DNA from 2 places in the Pontibacter kalidii genome. Region 1 is predicted to be linked to the other one. Evidence: riboswitches for the same ligand, from Rfam matches in the RefSeq annotation. Region 1 holds a riboswitch; the other holds the start of a gene.
The links. A riboswitch is a leader RNA that binds a small molecule or an ion and turns the genes downstream of it on or off. The one in region 1 is predicted to bind thiamine pyrophosphate.

Region 1 (12,331 bases):
TGGTGTACAAGCGCACCGACCCGGTGGAGGGCGAGGTGTACCGCCCGTTTGTGGTAACGCCGCCCGTGTTTGTGAACCTGCGGGAGCAGGTGCTCATGTTTGCCAACGGTGAGCCCAAGCAGGTGCAGGTGCTGGTAAAGTCCGGCAAAGAAAGTATAAAAGGCGATCTGAAGCTGGACCTGCCGAAAGGCTGGCGCACCAAGCCTGCTTCCGTGCCTTTTAATCTGGAGGCTAAAGGCGCGGAACAAAGTATAAACTTTATGGTGTATCCGCCTAAAAAGCAGGAGGAGGCCCAGCTGAAGGCCGTGGCCACGGTAGACGGGAAAGCCTATTCGCTGGGGCTGAACGAGATCAACTACAAGCATATACCGGCACAGGTTACGTTTCCGGAGGCGACGGCCCGGGTGGTGAAGCTGGACCTGCAGAAGCAGGGCGATAAGGTGGCCTACCTGATGGGGGCCGGCGACGACATACCGGCCAGTCTGCAGCAGATCGGCTACAACGTAACGCTGCTCAAAGACAGTGACATCCGCCTGAACTACCTGAAGCAGTTTGACGCGGTTATACTTGGTGTGCGCGCCTATAACACTGTCGACCGCCTCCGGTACTACCAGCCCACCTTGCTGGAATACGTGAAACAGGGCGGCAACCTGATTGTGCAGTATAACACGAGCCATGCCTTGGTAATGCCCGAGGTAGGGCCATACCCGCTCCAGCTCAGCCGCTACCGCGTGGCGGTGGAGGATGCTGCCGTGCGCCTGCTAGCCCCCAGCCACCCGGTGCTCAATACGCCAAACAAGATCACGCAAAAGGATTTTGAAGGCTGGGTGCAGGAGCGCGGCTTATACTTCCCCAGCGAGTGGAGCAAAGAATACACAGCCATACTTTCGTCTAACGACCCCGGCGAGCCTTCCCGCGACGGTGGCCTGCTGGTGGCAAAGTATGGCGAGGGCTACTACGTCTATACCGGTTATTCTTTCTTCCGGGAGCTGCCGGCCGGCGTGGCTGGTGCGTACCGCCTGTTTGCCAACATGATCTCGCTGGGAAAAAACAACCGCTCCGGCAACGCTGCCGGGTCAAGTATAAAATAGACATTAGCGTATCAGGTATCACGACACACGTAGCACGTTTTACCTGTGTATGATAAAATCATCGTGCTACTTGATACGTGCTACGAGATACGTTAAAACAATGAAGAACAACCACCCTGTAGACGAAGAGCCACCCATCCAGAAACCACCTTTCTTTAAGAGCTGGGCGGGTATGTACTGGCTGGTGCTGGGCAACCTGGCTTTCCTGATCATCCTGTTTTACATCATCACAAAACTTTACCAATGAGGCCACTCGACTGGATCGTACTGCTGGGCACACTGGGCTTTATTGTGAGCTACGGGGTGTGGAAAACGCGCGGCAGCAAAGACATTGAAGGCTACCTGAAAGGCGACAACAGCATGAAGTGGTGGACCATCGGCCTGTCCATCATGGCCACACAGGCCAGCGCCATCACCTTTCTTTCCACGCCCGGGCAGGCCTATGAGGACGGCATGCGCTTCGTGCAGTTCTACTTCGGGCTGCCCATCGCCATGGTCATCATCTCCATCACGGTGATCCCCATCTTCTACCGGCTTAAAGTATACACGGCCTACGAGTTCCTGGAGAATCGCTTCGATTTGAAGACCCGCTCGCTGGCGGCTTGCCTGTTTCTGGTGCAGCGCGGCCTGGCGGCCGGTATTACCATTTATGCGCCGGCCATCATCCTTTCCACCATGCTGGGCTGGAGCCTGACGGCTACGAACCTGATCATTGGCGTGCTGGTGATCATCTATACCATGTCTGGCGGCACCAAGGCCGTGAGCGTGACGCAGAAGCAGCAGATGGCTGTGATGATGGGCGGGATGATCGTTGCCGGTATTATGGTGGTGCGCTACCTGCCGGAGAATGTAGGGTTGGGGGATGCCGTGGCCGTGGCAGGTAAAATGGGCAAGATGAACGTGGTGGATTTCTCTTTCGACTGGAACGATCGCTATAATTTCTGGTCCGGGCTGACGGGGGGATTGTTCCTCTCGCTCTCCTACTTCGGCACCGACCAGAGCCAGGTGGCGCGTTACCTGGGCGGGAAATCCATCGCCGAAAGCCGCCTGGGGCTGTTGTTCAATGGCCTTCTCAAGATCCCGATGCAGTTCCTGATCTTGTTTATCGGGGTGATGGTGTTCGTGTTCTACCAGTTCAACCAGCCACCGGTGTTCTTTAACGAGGGCACTAAAAGCAAAGTATATGCCACAGCCCACGCCGACGAGCTCCGGGGCCTGGAGGCAAAGTATAACGACATCTTCGCGCAGAAGCAGGAGGCGGTGCAGGGCCTGGTTACTGCGCTGAAAACAGAGGACGAAGCCGCCATTGCCGCCGCCCAGACGCAGGTGAACACTTATACGTCGGCAGGCAAAGATGTACGCGAGCAGGTGAAAGGCGTCATCCAGAAAGCGGTGCCTGACGCTGAGACCAGAGATACGGACTACGTTTTCATCTCCTTTATCATGAAATACCTGCCTGCCGGGTTGGTAGGCCTGCTGCTGGCGGTAATCTTCTCTGCCGCGATGTCGTCCACCGCCTCCGAGCTGAACGCGCTGGCCTCGACCACAGTGGTGGATATCTACAAGCGCTCCGTAAAGCAGGATGGCGACCCGACGCACTACCTGAATGCCTCGCGCCTGTTCACGTTGGCATGGGGCCTTATCGCCATACTCTTTGCTACCTATGCCTCCCTGCTGGATAACCTCATACAGGCCGTGAACATCATCGGCTCCATTTTCTACGGCACGATCCTGGGCATCTTTCTGGTGGCCTTCTACTTCAAGCGCATCCAGGGCAATGCCGTGTTCTTTGCCGCTATATTGGCCGAGGCCGTTGTGCTTTACTGCCACTACTTCACCGACATCGCCTTCCTCTGGTTTAACGTGATCGGCTGCGTGGCGGTGATTCTGTTCGGGTTTATACTTCAGGGCTTGATCGGGAAGAGGAAGAAAGAGCTGGTGGCGTAGCTGTTAATCTACCCACACCTGCTTTCACCCCTCCCCTAAAAACAGGGGAGGAGAATTCAGCAGGTGTAAACCCACCCCAGCCCCTCCCAAGAGGGGAATTATACTTGTCGCTATACTTTATTGTCATCTCGAGTACTCTTGAGGCGGGAGCCGAGCAGAGCCAGCGTAGCTGTGAGAGATCTGTGCGGAATTCTAAAGAGATTTCTCCCGTAGGTCGAAATGACAGTATGGCCACGGCTATCGAACCGAACCCAGCCTTTGGGTTGAGCGCCTATGCGAGTTTTTCCGGTGACGAACGCCAGTGAGGCAGCCCGAGGCACGAGGGCAGGAAAAGTTCCCAGCGCGATGCCCGAAGACGAGGCCTCCCGGCCTGGAGGGAGCCAAAGCCAGAAATGCAACGATAGGTTTGTAAGTCTGGAGGAAGAACAGAAGCTAGTAAGAATAGCCTGTGTCAAGTTGCGGGAAGCTTCGGCTAGGAAAGTATAGCCCAAGTATAAAAGTATAAACATGGCTTACGCGGACTAGGAAGTCCGCAGCAGGCAAAGTTCCTGACAAGAATGTCCGGAACAGCAAGTATAATAAAGTATGGCTCTGTTAACCAGTCGGGTTGAAAACCCAACGAATAAAAGGACACGGGCTGCAAGCCCGCGGCAGCCGTGTTTGGAAGCATAGCTTGTGTCCAGCTACAAACAGCAGCGGCTAAAGTATAAAAAAGCCTTACCTCGGTTTCTGCGCCGCCACAATGTATACCAAACTTCCACCCGCCGACACATACTCCTCTTTCTGCAGTTTCTCCTTCAGCATAATCTTGTTGTAGAGGAGTTTCTGCCAATAGGCATCAAATTTATCTTTGTCGCCACCGCCGGCCATAAAGTAGTTCAGGTTGTCCTGGTAGTCGTAGCCCATAGCTTCGCTTTCAATCCACTGCAGCATCTGCTCCACGCGCAGCATCTTCTCCTGGGTGTCGTAGGGCGGGATGATGGAAAGGGCCTTGTCCGAGATCCACACTTTCACATCCCGCAAACCGGCTTTCAGAAAGAGGTCGGGCACCACGTCGCCAAGCGAGTTAAAGCCTTCGCCCAGGTTTTTCTTGCCTTTCTCGATGCGCAGCTTCACCTCCAGCACCTCCAGCATCGCCTCCACGTTATAATCGGTCTCGCCGTAGCGGTCGAACATGAGGTTGGGCACGAGGTTATTCGGCTCCAGGGCCACCACCCAGCCGCCCGGCTTGGTTACCCGTATCATCTCCTGGATCACGCGCTGCGGGTTTTTCACGTGGATCAGCAGCGTCTGGCAGAGCGTCACGTCAGCAATATCGTCGGGCAGGGGGATGTCGGTGGCGTTTCCCACCTTAAACTCGTAGTCGATGTTCTTGTGGCCAAACTCGCTTTGCGCCCGCTGCCGCGCCTCGGCAATGTAGCCCGGCTCGTAATCCACGCCGTATACTTTGCCGGCGTCGGGCATATATTTGGAGAACTTAAAACCCATCATGCCCTTGCCACAGCCAATATCCACCAGCGTTTGCGTGTAGGGGATATACAGGCGCTCAGCCAGCAGCTCCAGGTAATCCTCGTTCCACCAGTATTCCCGGGCGGGGCCCAGGTGCTCTTCCGAATGCTTCTTCTCTTCCAACAGGTTTATAAGTTATAGTGCCACAAAAAAGCCTCCGGAAGCATACTTACTCCCGGAGGCTTTTATACGTTAAAAGCAAAGATAGCTTTATTTCATCTTTTTCCACTCGGCAATAGCCTTCTCGTTCAGGCGAACATAATCCTGGTTATTGGCTGCCTTAGCCAGTTCCATAGATTTCTCGGCTGTTTTAACGGCGGCTTTGTAGTTCTTCAGCTGTGCCTCAATTTTAGCCTGTGCGTGCAGGTTCCAAAATTTAGGATCCTTTTCGTTGGCCTTTTTCATCCACGCATGGGCTTGTTTCAGGTCGTGGCCTTTTTCAAGGTAATAGTTCGCCGCTGCTGCATACAGGTTCGGGTTCACGTTGGTGCCTTTCACCACGTGCTCGTTTATCTGCGCCATCACTTTGCTGTCTACATCAGTTTTTACCGTGAAAGGCACCACCACATTGTCCCACATGATCTCCACATCTGCCGCATCAGCCTTAAGGTTGGCAAAGTTAATGGTGAAAGACTCTGCTTTACGCGGGTTCGGCTGCGGTTTCACCTTAAAGCGCACCAGGTCCTCGGCCTGGTTGTAGTCCTGGCCGCCATCGCCCCAGTGCTTGGTGTTTTTATGGATGATGATGGTCCACTCGTCCTTGCCCGGAATGGTGTACAGGGCATACTCGCCCGCAGGCACTTTATTTCCCTCAATGGTGACGTCCTCAGAGAATTTGATCTTGGTGGAGGCATTGGCACCAGTGCGCCATACTTGGCCGTAAGGCACCAGGTCGCCGAAAATCTGGCGATCTTTCACTGCCGGACGAGAATAGTCCACGGAGATGGTTCCCAGGCCTACGGCCTGCTCAATTTTCTGCGACGGGCTTGCAGCCGGCATTTTTATACCTTGCGCCTGTGCAGCGCCTGCGCCCAGCATAAGTGCTGCTGACAGGGCAAAGCCGATGAGTGCTTTTTTCATGGTTTTCGATTAGGTTTTAATTTGTTGATGCTGGTGTAATATTACACATTATCTTAAAATTTAACCAGTAGTGCACCCATGATTGCGGAGCTACTGGCCATTGTTTGTGGCGCTGTTTTTTATTCTCTCCGAAGTTTTATACCTTAGCAAAAGTACACGGGGTGCTTGACGACTATAATGTCCTCAGGCTGAGATGATACCCGCAACCTGATCTGGATAATGCCAGCGTAGGAATTGTAACCTCATGGGGTACTTTGCACAAGTATATTCCCTTCTTCCTATCTGCCTTAAACAGTCAGGCTATTTTATAACGCTAAAATACCTGCTGTGAGCAATCTGCAACAACAAAAATTCGACCTGGTAACCCGCGACCTGCGCAAGTGGCAGGGCCGCGAAGAATGGTTTTTTAACCGCGACCACACCGACACCTACGAACTCTGGTATGAGGGCCGCTACAAGCGCGCCGAAGTATGGCAGAAAAAGGTGATCGGTCAGCTAATCAAGAAAGATGAACGTGTAAAGACACTGCTGGAGTTTGGCTGCGGCACCACCCGCTTTACCCGCTGGTGGAAGGAAATCGGGATAGAGGCAAGTGGCGGCGACATCTCGCCTTTTATGCTGGGGCAGGGCGTGCATCTGTTCGACGGCGACCTGGTGCTGGCCGACTCCCACCACATGCCGTTCAAGGATCATACCTTTGATGCCCTGGCCTTTATCACCACCTTTGAGTACTACAAAGACCCCGTGAAGGTGATTCGGGAGGCGGCGCGCGTGGGCAAGTATGGCATTGTGTTCGGCATGATGAACCGCAACTCCCCGAAGGTAGTCAGAAGAAGGGTGCAGGAGATGTTCGGCAAAAATCCTTTCTACGTTACGGCCACTTTTTACACGCCCAAAAAGCTGCTGGCGGTGATAGCGGAAGCCTTACAAGGGAGAGACTATACGATAGAATGGACCGCAACCGGCCTGCCCCAGTGGTTCCCGGTACAGCAGTGGCACCAGCCCTATGGCGATTTCTTTGGTATGTACGTACGCCTAAACGATGCGATATGAGCGCCTTTGACGACAACTCCGGAAAGCTGGCCGTTGCCACTTTTAAAGAGGTGCTGTTGCCGCAAAGCGGGGCGCAGCGGGAGGAGGTGCTGGTTGGCCCCCGGTTTGGGGTAGATACGGCTGTTATTGATTTGGGCAATAATCTCGGAATGGCTGTGTCGAGCGATCCGCTTTCCCTTATACCTTCCATCGGGCTGAAGGAGTCGGCCTGGCTGTCGGTGCATTTGCTGGCCAATGACATGGCTTCTACGGGCTTTGCTCCCATGTATGCGCAGTTTGTGCTCAACCTGCCCACCAGCCTTTCCCTGGAGGCATTCAGGGAGTACTGGGGGTATATGCATCAGTTTTGCCAGGAGATAGGCGTAGCCATTACCGGAGGCCATACAGGGCAGATCGAAGGCCAGAACTCCACCATTTCGGGTGGCGGTACCATGTTTCTGACGGCTCCTCTAAACGAGATACTGACGAGCGACAAGGCCGAGCCAGGAGATATACTTGTCGTCACGAAAGAAACCGCCCTTGTCTCCTCTTCTATCCTGGCCATGAGCTTTCCGGAAACGGTGAAGAACAAACTGGGCTGTGAAGTATGGGAGAATGGGTGCGAGAACTTCTTTCAAACTTCCTCGCTGCCCGATGCCCTGGCTGCCAGGGAGGTGCTCAAAAGCAATACGGAGCTGAAAGCCATGCACGATGTGACAGAGGGCGGCGTCGTAGGGGCTATCTGCGAGATGGCGAATGCCTCCGGCTGTGGCTTCAGAATCTATAACGATGCTCTTCCGGCAGGAGAAGCACAGCTCCAGATAACCCGGCTGTTCGGCATCGACCACCGCTTCTGTGTTGGTGCCGGCTCTATGGTGATGGCTGTAAAGCCAGGGAAAGAGCAGGAGCTTATCTGTCACCTAGCTGCCAAATCCATCAAGGCAACGGTAGTCGGCGAAATGCTGCCGCGGGAAGCAGGTTTCAGGGTGGTGGAGAATAGCGAAGAGAACAAGTTATCCTTCGATGGGAAAGATCCTTATTGGGGGGCATTTTTTAAAGCGCTGAAAGCAGGGTGGAAATGAGAGAGAATAGCAAAATTACCAGTGGAATTTACCTCGTACTGGACCCAAGCATAAACCAGGTGGTGCTGCTACAAAAGGTGCAGGAAGCCTTGGAAGGCGGCGTGAGCGCACTGCAGATCTGGAATAACTGGCCAGCTGACTACAGCGCTGCTGATAAAAAAGCCCTCATCAAAGATTTAGTCGATCTTGCCGGTGCTTATCAGGTGCCTTTGTTGATAAACGAAGAGTGGGAGTTGCTGAAAGACACGGAACTGTCGGGTGTTCATTTTGATGATATTCCGGAGAACCTTGAAGGCATGAAAGCTGCAGTTGGGCGAGATTTTATCACCGGAATTACCTGCAGCAACAACCTGGACGTGATACGCTGGGCCACCGAAAATCAACTCGACTATGTATCCTTCTGTGCGGTGTTTCCTTCGTCCTCGGCGGGCAGCTGTGAGCTAGTACGACCGGAAACGATCAGGGAAGCCAGAGAAATGACACAGATGCCGCTCTTTCTGTCCGGCGGCATCACAACAGAAAACATGCTTGCGCTAAAAGAGCTGGACTTTGACGGGGTGGCGGTTATCTCCGGTATTCTGAACGCCGCTTCTGCCAGGGAGTCCGCTGCGGCCTATCATCACGCTTTAAACAAGTATAAAACATGAATGCATCGCTCTTAAATAAACTGTGCTGCCCCATAGACAAGCACGATCTTAACATACAGATTTTTGTAAAGGACGAAAACGGGGAAATTAAGGAAGGCCTGTTAACCTGCCCCGCGTGCAGGAGGTATTACCCTGTTGTATACGGTATCCCGATTATGACACCAGACGAGTACAGGGAAAAAGCGCTGGAGGAGCCCATTTTGAAAAAGTGGGGCCTTGAATTAGAAGAAGGGGTGGCAAAGAAGCTCCTGCTAAAAGAATAGGAACCGTATGTCCCCCGTCAGAAGCTGCGCCCCACGCTCAGGCCGAAACGGGGCACCACCGCAAGGCCTGGTGTGTCGGATTTATTCTCCGGGGATACAAACGGTGTAACCGCCAGCCTGACCACCAGCCCCCCGCGCGGGTCCTGGTAGCGGAAACCTACGCGGGCAAAATACATGTTCTGCATCAGGTCCGGGTGGTCGGTAAAGCGGCGGGTGTACCCCAGACCGAATTCCACATGATTCTGCGTGCCGCCCACCATGCCCAGGGCCTCCACCGGCACGATGGGGTAGACGCCTGGCTCCCCTTCCTGAAAGAAGAGGTTGGTGCCGATGCCCGCCCGCACGGCAGCCTTAAAGCTATAGCGCTGGTAGACGATTCGGTCGAGGTTGAGGGAGTAGGTATCGGAAGAGCCGCTGATTTCCAGGTAATAGGCGTTGCGGGCCGTAAAGGTGCCGGGGGACCGCTGTGCCTGCGCCAGGCCTGCCAGCAGCAGCAACGAAAGCAGCAAGCAATACTTCAGGGTGAGTTTAGGAATAGGGTGCATTAGGGCCGCTTCTTCAAAAATATGGCCTAAAGTATATCTATAAAACATAAAATCCTACTGCAGCCAGCGCCACAGCAGGATTTTATACTTTGTTTGCTGGATTATTCCTTAGCTTAATTCGAACTGCAGCCGCAGGAGGTTGGCGTACATGCCATCCGGGTTCACCGACAGCACTTCGTGTGGGCCTTCCTCCACAATCTCTCCGTTCTCGATCACCAGGATCTTATCCACCTTCCGGATGGTGGCCAGGCGGTGGGCGATCACGATGGTGGTACGGCCTTTCATCAGCTCGTCCATGGCCTGCTGCACCAGGTGCTCTGACTCGGAGTCGAGGGCGCTGGTGGCCTCGTCCAGTATAAGTATGGCAGGGTTCTTCAGGATGGCCCGGGCAATGGCCACACGCTGCCGCTGGCCTCCGGAGAGCTTAATGCCGCGCTCGCCCACCAGGGTATCAAATCCTTCCGGGAAGGACACGATAAAGTCGTAGGCATTGGCTTTGCGGGCCGCCTCGATGATCTCAGCCTCCGAGGCTTCCGGGCGGCCATAGGCAATGTTCTCGCGAATAGTGCCCCCGAACAGCAGCACCTCCTGCGGCACCACCCCAATGTTTCCGCGCAGCTCGGTCATGTTGATGTGGCGGATATCGTGGTCGTCCACCGTTATACTTCCCCCCGAAAGGTCGTAATAGCGCATCAACAGCTGGATGATGGTAGACTTGCCGGCGCCGCTGGGACCTACCAGCGCGACTTTCTCGCCGGCTCTCACGGTAAAGCTAATATCGCGCAGCACCTGTAAGTCGGGGCGGGTAGGGTAGGAGAAAGCCACATTCCGATAGCTGATGTCTCCGTTCATGCGCGGTATCTGGCTCAGGGCCTTTATACTTTTATCGGTCGGCTCTTCCTCTTCCTGAAGTATTTCCAGAATGCGCTCCGTGGCCCCTAGTGCGGCTTGCACCTTGCCGTAAAGATCTCCCAGGCCGCCCACAGAAGCGCCTATAAACACCGTATAAAGGACAAAGGATACCAAGTCGCCCTGCGCGATATCGCCGTTGGCCACGAGCGTGACACCATACCAGATCACCAGGATGATACCTCCAAAAAGGCCCACGATGATGAACGTGATGAAGGCGCCACGATAATAAGCCCCTTTTATGGCTGTTTTTACAGCTTTGTCCAAGGTAGTCCTGTAGCGCCCTACCTCGAACATCTCGTTGGTAAAGGCCTTCACGGTATTGATCGCCTGGAGCGTCTCTTCTACAATCACGTTCGTGTTGGCCAGCTCGTCCTGTGTTTTCCTGGAAAGCATCTTAATCTTGCGGCCAAATACCAGCGCCAGCGCCACCAGCACCGGAAAGGTGGCCAGCATGAACAGCGATAGCTTGATGGAGGTCCACATGATGACGATGACACCGACGATGAGCGTGGTGATCTGGCGGAAGAGCTCGGCCAGGGTGATGGACATGGCATCCTGCACCTGCGCCACATCCGTGGTGATGCGACTGGTGATCTCGCCCACGCGGCGTTTCTCATAAAAAGAGATAGGCAGCTGCACAAATTTGCTGTAGAGGTCGCGGCGGATGTTGGCCACGGCATTCTCGCTCACCTGCGCAAAAAAGTATACCCTGCAGAAGGAGAAGATGCCCTGCAGCAGGATAACGGCAAAAAGCCCCATAGCGATCAGGTTGATGTCCTGGAGCGGGCTGTTGGCATCGTTGGTGGAGGAGTCAAATAGCTTGCCCACCAGGTAAGGGAAGGCCATCATGGTAAGGCTGGACAACGCCAAAAACACAAGGCCGGTGATGAATTTATACTTGTAGGGAAGTACGTAGCCAAAAATCTGGAGGCCACGGCGAAAACTCTCTTTGGTAATCTTCTTTCTGCCTTCTTTATCCTGTTCGCCGCTAGACCCGAATCCGCGTTTTGCCATTAATTATACGCTGCTTAAAATGTGTAATGGCCTGGCCGGCTATCTGCCTCCGGCTTGCCTGTAAGGTACAGTGGTATAACAGCTAAACCCGCTATATGATGCCACCTCCCCGCAAAATATTGCAAAGGTAAGCAATATGTAGGAAAGTATAGGTGGTTTGTGGTGGATCGACTGTTGCGTTCGTTAGGATAGCGTGCGTAATTGCACTGAATCGCTTCCGGGCTCCTGGTAGACACCTGTAATATAGGTTGGCGCAGGTCTCTTAGGCTGATTCCTGTGGATGAACTCAGGTTTGTGGCTCGGCTGGCTTGAAAGCTAGGCTTTATACTTCAGTTTATACTTGCTCGTTTATACTCTATACTATCGCTGGCGCGGGTTTGCAACCCGTGCCTTCTATGATGTCAGGTTTGTAACCCGACTGGCTAGCAGAACCATAATACTTTTATACTTCATTCTTCCGCTGGCGCAAGCGTCCGCTTGCGCCTTTTTCTACTTGAGCTATACTTCATTGTACTTGCATAGCCACTGCTTCCTTCAGCTTGTCACAAGCTATCCTTGCTAGCTGCTGTTCATCCTAGGCTTTACAACCAACTTGTTTCATCTCTTGCTTTGTTACTCTCAAGCCCGAGAGGGCTCGTCCTCGGGCATCGCGCTGGGAGCTTTTCCTGCCCTCGTACCTCGGGCTGCCTCACTCTCGTTCGGCACCGGAAAAACTCGCATAGGCGCTCAACCCAAGGACTGGGAATCGTTCGATAGCCTCCGCCAACAGAGCTTGAACCAAGTCCCCCTTCGAAGGGGGTAGGGGGATGATAATCGCATACTGAACAAGGAATAGGAACAGGTTCGATAGCTCCCGCCCTTACTGTCATCTCGACCTTTGGGAGAGATCTATCGAGAATTCTAAAGAGATCTCTCCCAAAGGTCGAGATGACAGGGAAGGGTGGCAAGTATAGAAGCTCCCTCCCCTGTTCTTAGGGGAGGGTTGGGGTGGGGTGAAAGCTCCACGCCTTTGCTAAGGAGGGGTAGGGATGGTTGGACCCGGTAGCGGGAAACTCCCTCTCCTGTTCTTAGGAGAGATCTCTTTAGAATTCCAGATAGATCTCTCACCCTGCTCGAGATGACAGGGAGAGGGGCAAGTATAAACTCCCTCTCCTGTTTTTAGGAGAGGGCTGGGGAGAGGTATAATTCCCCTCCTCGGAGGGGTTAGGG
Region 2 (12,331 bases), 1.7 Mb from region 1:
AATGGTTCTTGCTTCCTCGTAATCGGATACGATGGTCATGAGCAGGTCCAGGCCAAGTATCTCGAACACGTTGCGTACTTTATCCTGCATGTTATAGAAGATAAGCTTGATCTGGGCGTCCTCGAACCGCTGCAGGTGCGAAATAAATACCCCGAGGCCCGCAGACGAAATATAGTTAAGATCCTGGCAATTAACCAGCACCTTGGCATATTTCATAATTTCCGGGTCTGATAACTCTTCGTCCAGAATAACGGAGGAGCTTGCATCCAGTTCACCGTCCAGGGTCATGATGACGGTATTTTCCTTGATTTCTTGTGTAATTTTCATCGGCCTACTTTACGGTTATTCATGTGTTTTGTTGGATGGGCCTGAACTTAATGACCAGTAGCGTCTGGTCGTCATAAACGTTGTCAGGACCGGTAAAATCATTTACGTCGTTTATAATAGCATACTTTATGTCGTCGGCTTCCAGGTGGTACGTTTGCTTCAGCATGTACTGCAGCCTGTCCTCGCCGTACTCCTCGTTTCCCGGGCTGCGGGCCTCCACAATGCCATCGGTGTAGATCACCATCACATCGCCAGGGTTATAGTCGTAGTACATCTCCCGGATGTGGGCGGCGTAGCGCTTATCGTCGCGGATGATGCCTAGCCCCAGCCCATCGGTCTTGAAGTAGAACACATCGTCCATCATGGAGTTATAGTACAACGTATGGCAGTGGCCCGCGCGGGCGAACATAAAGCCCTGCATACGGTAATCTATGATATATAGCGAAGAGGTAATGAAAGAGGTTCGCTCCAGGCAGCGGCTAAGCGCGCTGTTGGCCTGCTTCATAAACTCGCTCGGGGCCATGTCCTGCTGCATCAGCCCATGGAAGATGCCCTTCATCTGGGCCATGTGGAACGCCGCCGAAATGCCCTTGCCCGACACGTCGCCGATAATGATGGCGATTCGCGATTCGCTCAGCTGCAGGAAGTCGTAAAAATCACCGCCTACCTCTTTGGCCGCCACCGAGTGCGTGCTTATCTCAAACCAACTATCAGTGGGGAATGTTTTGGGGTTCAGGCTCTCCTGCACCTGCGTGGCGATCTTCAACTCCTCCTTGTAGCGCTCGTTCTGTAGCGACTCGCTCACCAGGCGCAGGTTCTCGATGGTGAGGGTGGTTTGGCTGGTGAAGGTGCGTAGCACGTTCACGGTCTCGTGGTCAAACCCGCCTTCCACATCCTTGAGCAAGTATAAAACGCCGGACAAATGCTTGGAGGTTTTGATGGGAAGTATGGCCATCGATTTCCAGGGCAGAGTCAGTTCCCGGAAGCCCGGGTTGCGCCCCAGGTTGTTGTTGATGTAATCCATGTTATGGATGTTGTAGGCCTGCAGCAGGTGCCGTATACTTTTGATCTGGCTCTCATTGATGTTGAGCACGTGCGTTACCTGGGGGTCGCTGTTGCGGATAATGTCGAACCAGGCGGCGCTGGCGTCGGAGGCCTTGATGGTGCTCTCCACCAGCATATCGTATACCTGCGCCTCGCTTTGCCCCTGCTGAATGGACAGACTCAGGCGCTGGAAGTTGAGCAGGTCCTCGCTCTTTTGCTCAAACACGCTGGAGGTGGGCAAGCTGAACAGCGACACCAGGAAGGCGGCCAACGTGTAGGTGCCCACAAACAGCATGGCCAGCAGCAGAAAACCCACATCGGTGTAGTCGATCACCAGGCTCTCGTTGTCGGACATGTTGTAGAAGAACCGCACAAAGATGTAGCAGCTGAGCAGGATGGCGCCCAACAGCACCAGGGAGCGGCTCTTGTTGTTGAAGGTGAGGTAGGCCACCCACTTCAGGTTGGTGCACAGGAAGAGGATGTAGAAGCCCATCAGGGCCAGCAGCGGCAGAAAAACGTAGCTGGTGTAGTTGAAGTTAAAGAGGGTGAGCAGCAGCGTTGCGGCCAGCAAAAGCTCAAACCAGTCCCAGGCAATCTGCAGGAACTTATTTTTGTGGTAGAGCAGCAGCTGCCGCCAGATATAAAAAGCCTTGGACAGGAACAGCACCAGCAAACCGAAGTTGATCTGGTACACCACGTGCAGCAACAGCGTGTACTCCACTTCGGCGTAGTTAATGTACACCCGGTACACCAGGTATAGCGCCACGCTCAGGTAAGCCGCCACACCTGCCTTCGAGAACAGGTTCCAGAGGTAGCCTATAAAGTCTATGCCCTTGAGCATGTCGGTGTGTAGCCGCTGAAACAGGAACACCGAGACGATGAACACGACGTTGAGCAGGTTGCTCAGGAAAGGGAACGCAACACCAGGCACGCCGGCTCCTGCCAGTTTGCTTTCGGCGTTCAGCAGCACATAAACCAGCAGTAAGAGCCAGCTTATGACCGCGGAAGTTGCCAGTAAGGTTTTTGCGTTGTTTTTATATAATTGCATAAAACGGAAATCCGTTTTTGAATTGGCTGCGACTGAAAATGATGCTCCCCGGCCTGTTTTTGTAGTGTAAGGTAAGAAAAAATTCCGCTTCTCGGCCAAGGTGTCGTGTCCCGTTAAAGAAAATCACCTTGCATAACGTAATTCGTGTTGCGTAGGTTAGCTTTACAGGCCCGGCTGAGCCTATAAATATAGATTTTTATAAATATGTATAAAAAAGAATAGCAGCCAGCGCTCCGGCGCTGGCTGCTAAAACCTTTATGGACACCGGTTTAGGAGTGGCCATTGCAGGATGTATACTTTAGCGGCTGTAGTTCGGGGCCTCACGCATAATCTGCACATCGTGCGGATGGCTCTCGCGTAGGCCGGCGCCCGTAATCTTCACCATCTTGGCATGCTGCAGGTCTTCTATGCCTGCTGTGCCGCAGTAGCCCATGCCAGCTCTTATGCCGCCTACCAGCTGGTAAATCACCTCGTTTACAAATCCTTTGTACGCCACGCGGCCCACAATTCCCTCCGGCACCAGCTTCTTGGCGTCTTTCTCGTTGCCCTGGAAGTAACGGTCTTTTGAGCCTTCTTCCATGGCCTCCACAGAGCCCATGCCGCGGTAGGTCTTATACTTACGGCCCTCGTAAATGATCATCTCGCCCGGCGCCTCTTCGGTGCCCGCCAGCAGCGAGCCGATCATGGCTGTGCTTGCCCCGCCTGCCAGCGCCTTTACTATATCACCGGAGAACTTAATGCCACCGTCAGCAACAACCGGCACGCCGGTGCCCTCCAGTCCTCTAACGGCTTCCATCACGGCAGAGAGCTGCGGCATGCCTATACCGGCGATCACGCGGGTGGTACAGATACTGCCCGGGCCCACGCCCACCTTCACAGCGTCGGCGCCTGCGTCGGCCAGGGCCTTGGCGCCATCGGCGGTGGCGATGTTACCGGCAATCAGGTCCACGTTCGGGAATTCGGTTTTAATGCGTCTTACCGCCTCCAGCACCCCTTTGGAGTGACCGTGTGCCGTGTCCACGCTGATCACGTCCACGCCAGCGTCTACCAGCGCCTTCACGCGGTCCAGCACATCGGGAGTTACCCCCACGGCAGCGCCCACGCGCAGGCGGCCATATTCGTCTTTGCAGGCAAAGGGACGGTCTTTTTTCTTCAGGATGTCCTTGTAGGTGATCAGGCCGGCCAGCTTGCCATTGTCGTCCACCACAGGCAGTTTCTCGATCTTAAACTCCTGCAGGATGTCTTCGGCCTTGGCCAGGTCGGTGCCTATCTTGGCCGTGATCAGGTTGTCGCTCGTCATGATGTCGGAAACAGACTTGGTCAGGTCCCGCTGAAAGCGCAGATCGCGGTTGGTGATGATGCCTGTCAGCTTGCCTTCATCGTTCACGATCGGGATACCGCCGATCTTGTTCTCGGTCATGATCTGCACGGCGTCGCCCAGGGTAGCCTTTTCATTGAGGGTGATCGGGTCCAGAATCATGCCGCTCTCGGAGCGCTTTACCCGGCGCACCTGCTCAGCCTGTTTCCTGATCGACATGTTTTTATGGATAATGCCTATACCGCCTTCCTGCGCCATCGCAATCGCCAGCTCGGCCTCGGTAACCGTGTCCATGGCGGCCGAAACAAGAGGAATGTTGATGCGGATGTTGCGCGTTAGCTGGGTGGAAGTATCAGTTTGGTGTGGGAGTACCTCGGAGTAAGCCGGGAGGAGAAGCACATCGTCGTAAGTGAGTGCTTCGAATAAAATCTTAGACTGATCAGAGCGCATGGCAAATAAATTAGGGGTTATTATTTGCCGCGTAAAGTTACAGAAACTTAAGGAGATATTTGCGCAAGTACCCCGGTATTTTTTTTGGAGTGCCTATCATTAAAGTATAGAGAAAAGGAAGTATAGAGGGATTTAACCGGTGGGTGGCGCTGGCTTGAGAGGCGGGGGTGTTGTAAGTTCTTACCAGTGTTATACTGTTAAAACCTTGCCGGGAGGGAAACTGAGTCCATGCGGCTGGCACACGTAATCCTGTCAGACTGGCAAAATGATTGAACCAAACGATCACCTATCAGATGTATAGATAGGCACAAGTATAAAGTATAGGCGCAAGTATAAATCTTAATAGGTAGCCATGGTAGGATCTACCTGCGTGGCCCAGGCGTGGATGCCGCCCTTCAGGTTGAGCAGGTTGTCGAAGCCCAGGCGCTGGGAAAGGTAGTTAATGGCTTGGGCGCTGCGGAAGCCGTGGTGGCAGATCACCACTACCGGGATATCGCGGCGGATGCGGGCCGACTGCCTGGGAAGCTCCCCCAGCGGGATCAGCTCGCCGCCGAGATTGCAGATTTCAAACTCCTCCGGCTCACGCACATCCAGCAGTTGGATGTTGCTGCTGTGGGCCAGCCTGTTTTTCAGCTCCTGTGCGGTAATCTCATCCATCGTTCCTTTTCTGTAAGGCAAGTATAAAGAATAGTTTTAGCGGCACACACAGCGAGAGGTTGCACCGGAATTCAAAATTAAGCAAGCTTTTGTTTACAAGTGCACCTTCGGGGTGTAAATTGCGGCAATGGAAATCTGGCAAAGTATACAGGCGGGCCCCGGTGCCCTTCTGCTGGCGGCGATAGGCGGCTCTGCCCCGGAAGTATGGCAGCAGTTTGTGGCGGGCATGCAGCAAACCTCCCTACTGGAGTACATTGCCGTAGTGGCGGGCATCGTAAGTGTGTGGTACTCCCGAAAGGAGGACATCCTGGTATACCCCATCGGCCTGATCAGCACGACCATCTACGTATACCTCAGCTTTAAGTATCACCTGATCGGGGAGGCGAGCGTGAACGTTTATTATACTATCCTGAGCGTGTATGGCTGGGTGCTGTGGGCCAGAAAGAACAAGCAGGAGGAGCACGTGCTTCACATTACGTTCTCCGACCAGAGGCAGTGGGGGCAGCAGTTGGCCTTTTTCGGGGTATTGTACGTGGTTATCTACTTCTGCCTGGTATACCTGAAGGAAGCCTTCTACGAGGGCGTGATTCCGTGGGCCGACGCCTTTGCCAGCGCCACGGCCTACACGGGCATGTGGCTGATGGCCCGCAAAAAGGTGGAGAGCTGGTACTGGTGGATAGCCACGAACATTGCCTCTATGCCGTTATACTTCGTGAAGGGCCTGGTATTTTCGGCGGTGTTTTACTTTATCCTGCTGGTGATGGCCTTTGCCGGCCTGGTGGAATGGAAGCGAAGGGCCAGCAGGCAGAAAGTATACATGTCGGAGCCGGCCTAAGTTAGTGTCGGTAATGGTGCCGGCAAGCGGTTTTTGGGATTATGGAGCTGGGAAATTTAAATAAAATAGAGAAGGAGCCAGGGCAGTAACGGTAAAAGGTTGTTACAGAGTTATACTTTATCTTTTAACTATCTAATTACATGATTGGTGTTACCCCGTAAAAGGAGTGACTACCCATTGCTGCGACCCCGCACGGGCGTAGTTTGTTAAACCACTAACGCTGCAGCATCATGAAACAACGTAAACTGGAATTGCCCGACGAGCTAAAGTTCGAGAATCGGATGAAGTGGGGATACGAGTCTCCGGATGAGCGCCCAAAGTTTGTTTTTCTGAGACAAAGCGGAGATGTAAAACCTAAGGTGGTGGAGGTGTACAACTTCTACGACTACAGTTTCTCTGAGAATTAGAGCGCCCTATAACAGGCACATAAAAGGGAGGGGAGGCAGCCATTGCGGCTGCCTCCCCTCCCTTTTATAGTTCATACAGTAGTTTCTCCCTCGTGCAGGAGGGCAGGACAGTCCTTTCAAAAGTTAAGGGAACTTACCTGCAGCCTTTCAGCCATTGTACGGCATCCTCCTCGTTGTCGTAGATGTAGACCTTGAAGCCTGGGCGGGCCCGTTTGCCCAGGTCCTCTGCGGCAAGCCTACCCTCATGGCCCTCCGGAACCAGGCTCGCCAGGCATGTCAGCCCGGCCTGCACAGCGGGCGGAAAGCACACCCGCTCCAGCCACTCATTCGCGTCCAGGAAAGAGCCGATATAGTGGCGCGCGTCGTTCAGGATCTTGGAGTAAGGGCTTCGCTGCAGGGCATCCACATAAAGCAGCCCGGCCGACTTCACCTGCTCTATGGTTACTGCACCGTACCAGCAGCCCTTTAGCCAGCCGTTTTCCTTGTCTACCTCAACCGTGAAGTATACTTCGTCATTGCTGTTGCGCAATTCTTTTTTCATTTACTTGGAATGAGAAGCGGAGCCGGAACCCTGTACCTGCCGAAAAGACCGGCCAAGAGGGATTCTATAACTCCGAGGATGAATAATGAGGTTGTTTGCATCATGCTAATTTACACTTTTAAAACAAGTAGCAAACTGTGGGCCAAATACTAGCATAAGTATACCTAACTTTGGGCGCCGCAACAGCGGCAATGTGCTTATGATCAAGATTGCCATTACCGGGCCCGAGTCAACGGGAAAGTCCACCCTGGCCGAGCAACTGGCCGCGCGGTACGACACCGTGTGGGTGCCGGAGTATGCCCGCCGCTACGTGGGCAACCTGGGCCGACCTTATACTCTGGAGGATATAGAAAACATTGCCCGCGGGCAGCTGGCTCTGGAGCGGGAGCTGCAGCAGCAGGCCAACACCCTGCTTTTTGCCGACACGGATATGCTGGTGCTCAAAATCTGGAGCGAGCATGCCTTTGGCCATTGCCCCGCCTGGATACAGGAGCAATTACTGCAGCAGGACTACAACCTTTGCCTGCTGATGGGCGTTGATTTGCCGTGGGAGCCCGACCCGCAGCGCGAGCACCCGCACCTGCGCCAGTTCTTCTACGAGTGGTACAAGCGGGAGCTGGAGGCCCTGCAGGTGCCGTTCGTGGAGATAAGCGGCCAGCAGCAGGAGCGGCTGCAACTGGCTACGCGGCACGTGGAGGCGCTCCTGCAGAAACATCAACCTTAAACAACCGGACATGCTATACTTCCTCGAGAACGAGAACTACAAAGTGGGCGTCGACACGCTGGGCGCCGAGCTGCACCACTTCATCAAGAAAGATGAGAACCTGGAGTTTATCTGGCAGGCCGACCCGCAGGTATGGACAGGCCACGCGCCCAACCTTTTCCCGATTGTGGGGGAGCTACCGGGGCAGCAGTACACGTACGAGGGGCAAAAGTATGGCATGAAGCGCCACGGCTTTGCCCGCCGCAAGGAGTTCAAGCTGGTGGAGGAGCAGCACGACAAGCTGGTTTTCCAGCTGACCGAGGACGAGGAGACGCTGCAGCAGTACCCGTTTGAGTTCAGGTTGCTGATCGCCTATACATTGGAGTGGAACAAGCTCTCGGTTACCTACCACATCGCCAATACAGGCAAGCAGAATTTATACTTCTCTGTTGGTGGCCACCCAGGTTTTAATGTGCCCTTTTACCCCAACGAGTCGTATGAGGATTACTTCATCGAGTTTGAGAAAAAGGAAACACTGCACCGCCATCTGCTGAGTGAGGATGGCCTGCAGAACGGCGACACCGAGGCGGTAATGGAGCAGGAGCGGGTGCTGCCCCTGAAAAGCAGCTACTTCTACAAAGATGCGCTGGTATTTAAGGAGGTGCAGTCGGAGAAGGTGGTGCTGGGTAGCCACAGGAACGCACGCAGGGTGGAGGTGGAGTTTGAGGGCTTCCCGTACCTGGGCATCTGGGGTAAGCCGGAGCACCCACGCTACGTGTGCATTGAGCCCTGGTGCGGCATTGCCGGCAGGGTAGGCGAGAGCGGTGACATCACCGAGAAGGAGGGTATCAACCAACTGGCCCCGGAGCAGAGTTTCGCCCGCACCTATACCATCACGGTGCTGTAAGCACAGTCGTTATTGGTTGTTCGTTATTAGATTCTCGCTACTAGATGTTGAGTACGATAAATCACGCCTAACTCCTAAACTCTCTACCTCCCCAACTCCTAAACTCCCTAAGCTTTTCAATCAAAAAGCCCCGTTATGTTTCAACATAGCGGGGCTTTTTGATTGAAAAGCTTAGGACCTAGTGCAGCGATGGCTCCGGGAATTTCGGAACCGTAATCTTCCTGATGTCATACTTCGGTTCGAAGTCGCTTACAGGAAGTGATATGCCTGGTGGAAGGTCCAGATCTGGCAAGTCATCTCCTAAAGGCTCGCCTCCATCATCGTCGTTGTCGGTAGATGGGGGGCGGTTGAATTTAGTGCGTGGGGAAAAGGCATAATATGCCAGTATGGTTAGCAAGGCTACTGTATACAATATGCTGATCATCATCACGGTTCTCTTTTATTTTTCAACTTCTGCTGATCTCTCGGCGCGGCAAAAAGCTTGTTTACGAAAGGTAAAAACTATAGTGCCCTTTTAAGCTTTAGAACGTACTTTCAGGCTAAGTGGTTATCTGCCAGAGGTAAAATTTAGCAGGAGCCGCCAAGCTTGTGTTATGGGTTGCTGAAGTATAAATCAATCCTGTTTTGGTTTAGAAGAGAAAGCGACATACCTTTGCCCGTACTCAGGGGTGCCCAAAGATTACGGGCTGAGATCATACCCATAGAACCTGATCCGGGTAATGCCGGCGAAGGGAGAGGTTCGGGAAACAAAGTAGCAGGCTGCCTACCCCTGGCATGTCTGTATGTTTCACCATTTTCTTTTTCTATAACCAATGAAAAGCTTTTTAATTGCGCTGGCAGCGATTGTACTGCCAATGCAACTGTTGGCGCAGCATACCCTGAGCGGGCGTGTGAGCAATGCCGACACAAACGAGTCCCTGGCCGGTGCTACCGTCGTGCTGCAAGGGGCCAACACCGCTACGGCCACCGGCAGCGGCGGCACATTCTCTTTTCCCAACCTTCCGGCCGGCACCTACACGCTAAGGGTGAGTTTTCTGGGCTTTGAGCAGCGGCAGGTAAGTATAAACCTGGCCCAGGACGAGCAGGTGCAGATACAGCTGCAGCCGCAGGCCCAGCAGGCAAGCGAGGTAATTGTGCAGGCCACCCGCGCCGACCAGACCACCGGCACCACTTTTACCAACGTAACACAACAGGAGATAGCCGAGCGCAACTTTGGGCAGGATTTGCCATACCTGCTCGAGCAGGTGCCATCGGTGGTGGTAAACTCTGATGCCGGCGCAGGCGTGGGCTATACCGGCATCCGCATCCGGGGCTCCGATATCACGCGCATCAACGTAACGGTGAATGGCATCCCGGTTAACGACTCGGAGAGCCACGGTACTTTCTTTGTGAACATGCCTGACTTTGCGTCGTCTGTAGAAGATATTCAGGTGCAGCGCGGTGTGGGCACCTCTACAAACGGAGCCGGTGCCTTCGGGGCAAGTATAAATATCCAGACCCAGCAAGTGCGCCGCGAGGCCTATGCCGAAACTGATAACAGCTATGGCTCTTTTAACACCTGGAAAAACAACGTACGCTTCGGCACGGGCCTGATCAACGGGAAATTTGCTTTTGACGGCCGCCTGTCGCGCATCAAGTCGGATGGCTACATTGACAGAGCCTTCTCCGACCTGAAGTCGCTGTACTTTTCGGGAGGCTATTACGGCGATAAAACCTCGGTTAAGTTCGTCACCTTCTCGGGTAAAGAGCAGACCTACCAGGCGTGGTATGGCACCCCGGAGGCCCTGGTGTACGGCAACGCCGCCGACCTGCAGGCCTACATAGACCGCAACTGGATAGAGGGAGCAGACAAGGAGAACCTGCTGAACGCCGGCCGCAAGTACAACTACTACACCTACGACAACGAAACCGACAACTACCAGCAAGACCACTACCAGCTGCACCTCTCGCATGATTTTATGCCGGGCCTGACCTTTTCGGGAGCGCTGCATTACACCCTGGGGCGTGGCTACTACGAGCAGTTTAAGGCCGATGACGACCTGGCCGATTACGGCTTGCCCAACGTGGAGATCGGCGGGGACACCATTGAGTCGTCGGACATCATTCGCCGCCGCTGGCTGGACAACAGCTTTTACGGGGTGACCTATGCCTTGCAGTATAACCCGAACGCCCGCCTGAACGCGACCCTGGGCGGCGCCTGGAACACGTACGACGGCGACCATTTTGGGGAGGTGATCTGGGCACGCTATGCCTCCACCTCGAACCTGGGCGACCGTTACTACGACAACAACGCTAAAAAAACAGATTTCAACATCTTTGCCAAAGCCACCTACGGCCTTACCGATAGACTGAATCTGTTCGGAGATATACAGGTGCGCACCATCAACTACGCGTTCGTGGGTTTCGACAACGACCTGGAAAATATAGAGCAGGAGGTGGATTATACTTTCGTGAACCCGAAAGCCGGCATCACTTATAACCTGCAGCCAACGCACCAGTTGTATGCCTCTTATGCGGTGGGCAACCGCGAACCGGTCCGCGACGACTTTACAGAGTCTACCCCAAGCAGCCGGCCGAAGCACGAGACCCTGCGCAACGTAGAGGCGGGCTACCGCGGGCAGCTGGCCTTGGCAGAGGTAGGCGCAAACCCGCTTACGGCCGACCTGGAGGCGAACTACTTCTACATGAACTACAAAAACCAGCTCGTGCTGACAGGCCAGATAAACGATGTGGGAGCCTATACCCGTACCAACATCGACAAGAGTTACCGCCAGGGCATAGAGCTTGCCGGTGCCCTGCGCCTGGGAACCACGGCCAAATTAAGCTCCAACTTAGCCTACAGCCAGAACAAGATAAAAGGCTTCCACGAGTTTATTGATGACTACGACAACGGCGACCAGGCCGTGAACAACTACAACGAAACGACCATTGCTTTCTCCCCGGCCTTTATTTCTGCCAGCCAGCTGGAGGTGGAGGTGCTGAAAGGGCTGCGTGCCGCCTTCATCTACAAAACGGTGAGCAAGCAGTACCTCGACAATACTGAAAACGAAAGCCGCATCATCCGGCCTTACCAGGTAGGTGACCTGCGCCTGCGCTATAACATCGGGTTTAAAAATGTACTGAAAGAGCTGGAGTTAGGATTGCTGGTGAATAACGTGTTTAACGAGAAGTACGCGGCCAACGGCTATACTTTCAGCTACATTGCCGATGGCGCTCAGACAACCGAGAACTTCTACTACCCGCAAGCCACGCGCAATTTCCTGCTCTCCGTTGGCCTGAAATTCTAAAGTATAAATTCATACTTTCTGTAAAGAAGCCCCGCCATTCGGTGGGGCTTCTTTGTTGCCAGTATCAGGATTTCAAGATGAGCAGGATGTATACTTCTACTCCTGCCGCAAGATTAGCGAAAGCGTAAATGTGGTTGGGGTTGGCCGCAGTTTGTAACTGCTTTGCAAAAGCTACAATCGCTGGCGCTATAGAGTATACTTTGGCTGGAGCAGTCGGAAGTATACATCTGCTCACGTATACTTTTCTGCTTCCGCAGAAAGCAAGTTGAAAACTTGCGTCAAGTACAGCCACATTTACACTGCGCTAAACTTGCGGCAGGAGAGTGTTTTATACTTTGGCTATAGCATTTATACTTGACGTATAGTAGCAGCCGAATCCCCTCCTCGGAGGGGCTAGGGGTGGGTTATAATTGTAGAGGTAGGGACAGGTCGCGACCTGTCCGCGCAAGAACAGCAACTATGAAACGTATACTTTGGCTAAAGCAGTTACAGGCTCCCCTCCTTGGATAAGGAGGGGCAGTTGGACCCGCTAAAGTCATTCACCCTGAGCACCTTTTACAAACCTGGAAATCCTGATTTAGACAATTCATTTAATATTTTATCTTTGCGTATTACACTTCTCATTCACCTTAAAACAAAACTATGGCTTACGAATCAACAGGTGCGCCTGACTACTATAACATCGATGATCTGCTCACCGAAGAGCATTTGCTTATCCGGCAGACCATGCGCGACTTTGTGAAGCGCGAGATCTCTCCTAAAATTGAGCAGTGGGCACAGGATGCACACTTTCCTTCCGAAATTGTA

Region 2: linked by a shared signal. The riboswitch ahead of OH144_RS20310 (TonB-dependent receptor) and the one ahead of OH144_RS12790 (class I SAM-dependent methyltransferase) in region 1 are both predicted to bind thiamine pyrophosphate.

The regions. Positions count from the first base shown of each region.
Region 1 is NZ_CP111079.1:3,046,508-3,058,838, reverse strand. It holds gene OH144_RS12815 (PIG-L family deacetylase) at 1-1,091, shown strand, start outside; gene OH144_RS12810 (hypothetical protein) at 1,192-1,338, shown strand; gene OH144_RS12805 (sodium:solute symporter) at 1,335-3,038, shown strand; gene OH144_RS12800 (class I SAM-dependent methyltransferase) at 3,756-4,670, opposite strand; gene OH144_RS12795 (DUF2911 domain-containing protein) at 4,758-5,627, opposite strand; TPP riboswitch at 5,775-5,879, shown strand; gene OH144_RS12790 (class I SAM-dependent methyltransferase) at 5,955-6,680, shown strand; gene OH144_RS12785 (AIR synthase-related protein) at 6,677-7,741, shown strand; gene OH144_RS12780 (thiamine phosphate synthase) at 7,738-8,388, shown strand; gene OH144_RS12775 (Trm112 family protein) at 8,385-8,651, shown strand; gene OH144_RS12770 (hypothetical protein) at 8,669-9,196, opposite strand; gene OH144_RS12765 (ABC transporter ATP-binding protein) at 9,305-11,122, opposite strand.
Region 2 is NZ_CP111079.1:4,779,430-4,791,760, forward strand. It holds gene OH144_RS20260 (STAS domain-containing protein) at 1-327, opposite strand, end outside; gene OH144_RS20265 (GAF domain-containing SpoIIE family protein phosphatase) at 347-2,419, opposite strand; gene guaB (IMP dehydrogenase) at 2,718-4,187, opposite strand; gene OH144_RS20275 (rhodanese-like domain-containing protein) at 4,527-4,844, opposite strand; gene pnuC (nicotinamide riboside transporter PnuC) at 4,972-5,679, shown strand; gene OH144_RS20285 (hypothetical protein) at 5,910-6,086, shown strand; gene OH144_RS20290 (hypothetical protein) at 6,220-6,627, opposite strand; gene OH144_RS20295 (ATP-binding protein) at 6,827-7,351, shown strand; gene OH144_RS20300 (aldose 1-epimerase family protein) at 7,362-8,237, shown strand; gene OH144_RS20305 (hypothetical protein) at 8,416-8,664, opposite strand; TPP riboswitch at 8,892-8,988, shown strand; gene OH144_RS20310 (TonB-dependent receptor) at 9,050-11,524, shown strand; gene OH144_RS20315 (acyl-CoA dehydrogenase family protein) at 12,167-12,331, shown strand, end outside.